One region of the Dyella sp. 01L423 genome, then DNA from elsewhere that is predicted to be linked to it. Evidence: riboswitches for the same ligand, from Rfam matches in the RefSeq annotation. Region 1 holds a riboswitch; the other holds the start of a gene.
The links. Region 1 has a riboswitch for cobalamin ahead of btuB (TonB-dependent vitamin B12 receptor). Riboswitches for the same ligand answer to the same signal wherever they lie in the genome.
Positions count from the first base shown of each region.

Region 1 (3,408 bases):
CTGCGCGGGTTGATAACGCAGGGTCAACATGTAGTTACGACCCGGCTGGTTGAAGTACCAGGCGGTTTCGTAGTCCTTGCCGAAGGCATTGTTCAGTGCCAGCTGCAGCTTGAAATCGCGCGAGATGGCGTAGGCAACACGCAGGTTGGTGATGGCATAGCCGCCCAGCGGATGCTGGTTGGCCAGATCATCGTAGCGACGACCCGAGACGAACCACGTGCCTCCCACGCTGAAGTCGCCGAAGCTGTGGTCGAGGTCGATATTGCCGGTCTGTCGCGCACGGCGTGGCAGCAGGTTGCCTTCGTACGCGGCCGATTCGTCGCGCGGGTCCAGCCAGGTGCCCGTGCCCGTCACCAGCCAGCCCAGCACGTGCCCGCTCACCACGCCTTCTGCACCGCGGATGCGCGCCTCGTCCACATTGCCCGGCGCCTGGGTCGCCGCGTCGTAGGTGATCAGGTCGGTCACGTTGTTGCGGAACGCATTCAACGACCAGTAGCCCCAGTCGTAGCTGCCGCGCAGGCCGAGTTCGAAGTTCCTCGAACGTTCCGGCTTGAGATTCGGGTCGCCGTAGAACGGGTAGTACAAGTCGTTGAAGGTCGGCGCCTTGAACGCGGTGCCATAGCTCGCGGTGAGGCGCAGCGTCTGCGTGAAGTCCCAGCCCCACAGCAGGCTGCCGGTGTTCTTGCTGCCGAACTGGCTGTTGTCGTCGTGACGCACGCTGGCCTGCACCGACTGGCTGCCGAAGGTCTGCTGCCATTGCACGAAGCCGCCGCGATCGATGCGGCTGTTCACCGGCTCGCCGGTAAACGCATTCATGTAACCAGCCGTGCTGTCCACATGGTCACGCTGCCAGTCGAAGCCGGTCGTCAGCAGGCCACCCCAAAAGCCGATATCCGCCTGGAACGAACCCAGGTCGCGATGCGTGTCGAAACGATCGACGTACACGCCCTGGTAAAAGTCCTTGCTGAAGTCGCCGCTGGTGCCGAGGCTGAGCGTGAGCTTCACGTTGGACGCCGGGCGGTAGTGCACGCTGCCACCCACGACTTGCGTGGCGCTCTTGTCGGAGTCGGTGTACGTGCCGTCGTAGTAGTTGTGGCCTTCGCTGCGGAACAGGCGCACATCGGCGTCCCACTGTTCGTCGAACTTGTAGCCGCCCTGCAGGGTCAGCGCATTGTTGCGATAGCCGTCCTTGTCCGGCTGGTCGGCAAAGCAGGCTGCGCCCACTTCGGCCGCACCGACGCGGCAGGAATTGATGCCGTGCGTCTGATCGTGCGATGCCTCCAGCGAGTACCAGCCGTCGCCGCTCTTGCCGGCAAAACCGGCCGAGCCATTCAGATGGCTATAACTGCCGACGCCCAGGCTGAAGGACGGCACGAAGGCGCCTTCCGGACGACGCGTGAAAATCTGGATCACGCCGCCGATCGCCTCGGAGCCGTAGAGGCTGGAGAACGGGCCGCGCACGATTTCAATGCGCTCGATCTGGTCGACCGGGAAGTCCTGCAACGCCGCCGTGCCCAGCGTGGCCGAGCCGATCTTGACGCCGTCGATCATCACCAGCACATGGTCGGCTTCGGTGCCACGCAGGAACGCGCTGGTCGCCTTGCCGGGACCGCCGTTGTTGGCGATCTGCATGCCCGGCGTGCCGCGCAGCAGGTCTGCCAGGGAGGACGGCTGCAGGCGTTCGATATCGGCGCGGTCGATCACCGTCACCGCGGACAGCGTCTGGTTCTGTGTCTGCTCGGTGCGCGTGGCAGTCACCACCACACCGTCGAGGTTGGTCGTGTCGTCCGCAAACGCAGGCAAAACGATGGTCAAAAGCGCCGTCGCCAACGCGGTGCGACGGATCATGGAAAGTCGGATGGTCAAAGTACTGCTCCTCAACCGCGCCTGCCCGCGCGGATCGCATGGGAAATAGACAGGCAGGAGGAGCGTGGCGGCCGTGCGCGTGCACGACATCCATGACACGGCCCACCGCCTGTCTGGTCGTACCTCAAGGCCGGTCTCCGGGCTCGCGGGCGAAGACGTAAACGCCTTCCGGAACGACGCCTTCCCATGCGCTTGGCACAGTGGCTCGATGTCGCTCCGTCGATCCTCATCTGGATCGCGCCTGCCTACCGTTGCGGGGGCAGCTCCGGAATAGGCGCATCAGCGCCGCACCGGATTCCCGTTTCAACTCCCAGCCGACTGGCTGGGGGTCACCTCAGGTGGGGCGCATGGTAGCAGAGTGGGGGCTGGGGCCGTTGGGTTGAGCCGTCTCCCCGTTTCGTCCGTGCACGCCTTCCTGTGGGAGCGCACCCTGTGCGCGACAGCCACGCTGGGATGTATCGCTCCGTAGGTTCGTCGCGCACAGGGTGCGCTCCCACAAAAAAACCGCTCCGCCCGCACCAGAACGCACGGTTCTTGGCTCTTGATGTGGCTCTGGCCATTGGGGGTCCCCGCATGACGCGGCGGTCGGGTTACCCGGGGGGCCCTTCTCCGTTGGTCACTTTCTCTTGGGCAAGCAAGCGAAAGTGACCCGGGCCGCGGCAGCGGCACGGAAGCCCGCGGCAGGCGGGCCACGCGACAACCAAACACCGAGGCTCTGGATCCCGGCCTGCGCCGGGATGACGACGTTGGGACGGTCCCGCGAGCACCCGCCCCTCACCCCAGCCCTCTCCCGATGGGGAGAGGGAGCAAAGCGGCGCGCCTTTGAAAGGCCACGCAAAACAAAACGCCCGCCCTGCTCACACAGGACGGGCGCCACAACCGGCAACTTCCAAACGACCCAGCACAGTTACTGCGTGTGGAAGACCAAATGCCCCTGCTCTGCCTCCACCACGATGGTCGCGCCAGCAGCAAACTTCCCTTCCAAAATCTGACGCGCCAGCGGATTCTCCAACTGCTGCTGAATCGCCCGCTTCAGCGGCCTCGCGCCATACACCGGATCGAAGCCCACATTGCCGAGCAGGTCCAGCGCCTTGTCGCTGATCTCCATGCGCAGCTGACGCTCGGCCAGACGCTTCTCCAGATAGGTCAGCTGGATCAGCGCGATCTTGCGGATCTGCTTCTTCTCCAGCGGGCGGAACACCACCAGTTCATCGAGTCGGTTGATGAACTCCGGACGGAAGTGCGCCTGCACCACGCCCAGCACCGCCGCCTTCATCTGCAGATAATCGGCCTCGCTGTCGCCCGCCTGCTCCTGGATCATCTGCGAGCCAAGGTTGGAGGTCATCACGATGACGGTGTTGCGGAAATCCACCGTGCGACCCTGGCCGTCGGTGAGGCGACCATCGTCCAGCACCTGCAGCAGGATGTTGAACACGTCCGGGTGAGCCTTTTCCACCTCGTCCAGCAGGATCACGCTGTACGGGCGACGACGCACGGCCTCGGTGAGATAGCCGCCTTCTTCGTAGCCCACATAGCCCGGAG
Region 1 covers NZ_JBFTSI010000004.1:309,526-312,933, forward strand. Annotated here, with positions in the region: gene btuB (TonB-dependent vitamin B12 receptor) at 1-1,956, opposite strand, end outside; cobalamin riboswitch at 1,978-2,218, opposite strand; gene clpB (ATP-dependent chaperone ClpB) at 2,774-3,408, opposite strand, start outside.

Region 2 (3,408 bases), on a different contig from region 1:
CGATCAGCAGCGAGTTGCGCAGACCCTTGGCCTTGATCGACTCGCGCAGCGCATCCCAGCGTGCCTGATCATTCGGCTGCGCATTGGTCCAGTAGTCGAACTGCAGCTCACCGTTGGCCGCGCGGGTTTCCGCAAAGCCCGGGTGCGCGCCGTGTTCCATCGCCAGATCGTTCGACTGCGACAGCGCGTTGAAGTAGATCTCCTCCGCGATGCGCGTCGACAGGGCCAGCGCTTCGGCAGAATCGAACGCCAGGCGCAGCTTGAAGAACACATCCTGCAAGCCCATCACGCCCAGGCCGACCGGACGCCACTTGTTGTTGGCGACCTTGGCGGTGTCGATCGGGTAGAAATTCAGGTCGATCACGCGATCGAGCTGGCGCACGGCAGTACGCACCGTGCCGGCGAGCTTGTCGAAATCGAACTGACCGTCGACCACGTGGCGCGACAGGTTTACCGAGCCCAGGTTGCACACCGCCGTTTCGTCGGCGTTGGTCACTTCCAGGATTTCGGTGCACAGGTTCGACAGGTGGATGACGTTTTCCGCCTTCGCCGTCTGGTTGCTGGTGGCGTTGCTGCGATCCTTGAAGGTCATCCAGCCGTTGCCGGTCTGCGCCAGCGTGCGCAGCATGCGGGCATACAGCTCGCGTGCCTTCACTGTCTTCACGGCAAGGCCGGCAGCTTCCGCTTCGCGATAAGCGCGCTCGAACATTTCGCCCCAGCTGTCGACGAAGTGCGGCACCACTTTGGGATCGAACAGCGACCAGTCGCCGTCGCTCTCCACGCGGCGCATGAATTCGTCGGGAATCCAGTTGGCCAGGTTGAGATTGTGCGTGCGGCGCGCGTCATCGCCCGTGTTGTCGCGCAGCTCGAGGAATTCCTCGATGTCGCCGTGCCACGGTTCCAGGTACACGCAGGCTGCGCCCTTGCGCTTGCCGCCCTGGTTCACCGCGGCAACGGAAGCGTCGAGCGTCTTCAGCCACGGCACCAGGCCGTTGGAATGGCCGTTGGTGCCCTTGATCAGCGAACCGCGCGAACGCACGCGCGAGTAGGCCAGGCCGATGCCGCCGGCAAACTTGCTGAGCTTGGCCACGTCGCCGTACTTCTCGTAGATCGACTCCAGCGAGTCGGCCGGCGAGTCGAGCAGGAAGCACGAGCTGAGCTGTTCGTGCGCGGTGCCGGCGTTGAACAGCGTCGGCGAGCTGGCGATGTATTCCAGCGAGGACAGCAGGCGATACAGCTCCAGCGTCTCACCGATCTCGTTGCCACCGAGCGCGCAGGCGATGCGCATGAAGAAGTGCTGCGGCGTCTCGATCACCTTGCGCAGCTGCGGATGGCGCAGCAGGTAGCGGTCGTACACGGTGCGCAGGCCGAAGTATTCGAAGCGGCGCGTGGCCAGCGGATCGATGGCGTCGTTGAGCTTGCGCGCGTTGATCTGCACGAAGTCTCGCAGGCGCTCGTTGAGGATGCCCAGTTCCGCGCCGCGCGCGATGGACTGCGAGAAGCTCTGGATTTCCTGGCCGCTCACTTCCTTGTCGATGAACGCGCCCAGCAGGCGCGCGGCGAGCTGGCCGTATTCGGGTTCTTCGGCAGTGAGCGCGGCGGCCGTGCGGATCGACAGCTGATCCAGTTCCTGCGTGGTGGCGCCGTCATACAGGCCGCCGATGGTCTTGAGCGCCACGCGCATCGGGTCGACCCCGTGCAGGCCTTCGCTGCTACGGGTCACGGCGCGGACGATCTTGTTGACGTCCACCACTTCCTGGCGGCCGCTGCGCTTGGTCACGCGCATCTGGCCGGGGTTGTGCGGCGGGGTCAGCGCAAACGGCGCGTCCGTGCGCGGCGCATCGGCCACGGCGGTGTCGGTGGAAAAAGCAGTGTCGGCACGATCGTCTGCACGTTCGCGTCCGGTGGTATCGATAGGTTGCATCGCGACTTCGCTCCAAGCTTGGTCATCAACCGCCTGCTCCCGCGCGCAGGGCTGAAAAAAAGGTGACGTTTCGCGGACGGTCGAGCAGCAGGGCAGCCGCCCCGCGCATCGACGCGCTTCCCCGCGGAAGCCGTCACTACGCACCAGGGCGTTGGGCCCTGATGTGCCGGCAGGTCTTCGGACTCGTGGACATGGGCGGTGAGGCCCGGCCTAGTTGCCCCCGCTTCCCAGCCGCTGAGGGCCAGTGCGATGGGGGCTTTCGTTTCCACTTACCGCTGCGGGGCAGTCCCGGATTTGCACCGGAGTTCCCTATTAAGCCATTCCGACCGTAGGTCTGAGAGTGGCACCGACCGGCACAACATATCGGGCTGGATGGGGTCGGTCAACCCAATAGATTGTGGATTGACCGTGGATAAGCCCGAAAACTCCAAGATGGGGGCGGAGTTAGCAAATGCTAGGAAATTTTCACGGGGGAGGGCACCGCGGTGACTGGCGGAGGATGCAAGTGCCGCGTCTCCGATGCGGGTCTCAAAGGCGTGTTTCGGCCTGCGTCTCAAGCAGGTCTGCGAATTCGCGGGCGAACCGGTGCACATCGCCCGGCCAGCGGGCCGAGACGTAGTTGCCATCGCGCACGACGAAGGCAGGCGTGTCGTCGGTGTCGCTGTCGCGCACCAGACCGGAGGTCTTGCGACGGTGGTGCGTGGCGTCGCGTGGCACATCGAGGAAATCGTCAGCGCGAGCCAGCACTCGCGTCACTTCCTGCTGCACCGACATATAGCCAGCCGGCTGACCCATGCCGTCCGGATAGGTTCGGTAGTAGTCAGGATCCCAAAAGCGTGTGATGCGGGTGAGCGACCACGCGGATCTTTCCAGCGCCCACGTGAGTGCCGTCGTGCGCCGCCCATGCAGCACGGAGCGACCGTCCTCAGCACGGCTGCGCGCCGCCAAGACGACCACGTGGCAAATCGCAGCCACCGGTTTGTCGGCGGCGAAGAACGCAGCCACTACACGCTGCAGCTGTTCGCTTTCGAGGTAGGAGCGCACGCCGCGTGCGCAATGACCGCCCGGCAGCAACAAGCCATCGAAGCGTTCGGCATCGATGGCACCCCAGGCGATCGGCGCATTGAACGCCACATCCTTTTCAAGCGCCGCGTAATCGCGCCGTGCATCACCGTTGGCGCGCAACAGCAGGCCGAACAGGCGCAGCTTGCGCAAACCGGGCACGAAACCCCAGGGATCCAAGCCTTCGCCACTCAACATGATCGGATCGGCACTGGCCACCCGGCCATCCGGCGTGGCAAACGTCGCGCGATGTCCCGCCTCGGTGAGGATGCGCCAGGGCACCGCGACTTCGCTGGGGTCGACGTCCTGATGCGGAACGGGGATCAGTACATGGGCCATGCAGTGGGCGACCTTCGGTGTGGGCGCATCCAGGCGGATGGCGTGATCGACGCATGTTGCGGGTCACCGCACATACAAGGCAA
Region 2 covers NZ_JBFTSI010000005.1:133,705-137,112, forward strand. Annotated here, with positions in the region: gene AC1DMY_RS14770 (ribonucleoside-diphosphate reductase subunit alpha) at 1-1,924, opposite strand, end outside; cobalamin riboswitch at 2,076-2,294, opposite strand; gene AC1DMY_RS14775 (type 1 glutamine amidotransferase domain-containing protein) at 2,453-3,325, opposite strand.
Region 2: linked by a shared signal. The riboswitch ahead of AC1DMY_RS14770 (ribonucleoside-diphosphate reductase subunit alpha) and the one ahead of btuB (TonB-dependent vitamin B12 receptor) in region 1 are both predicted to bind cobalamin.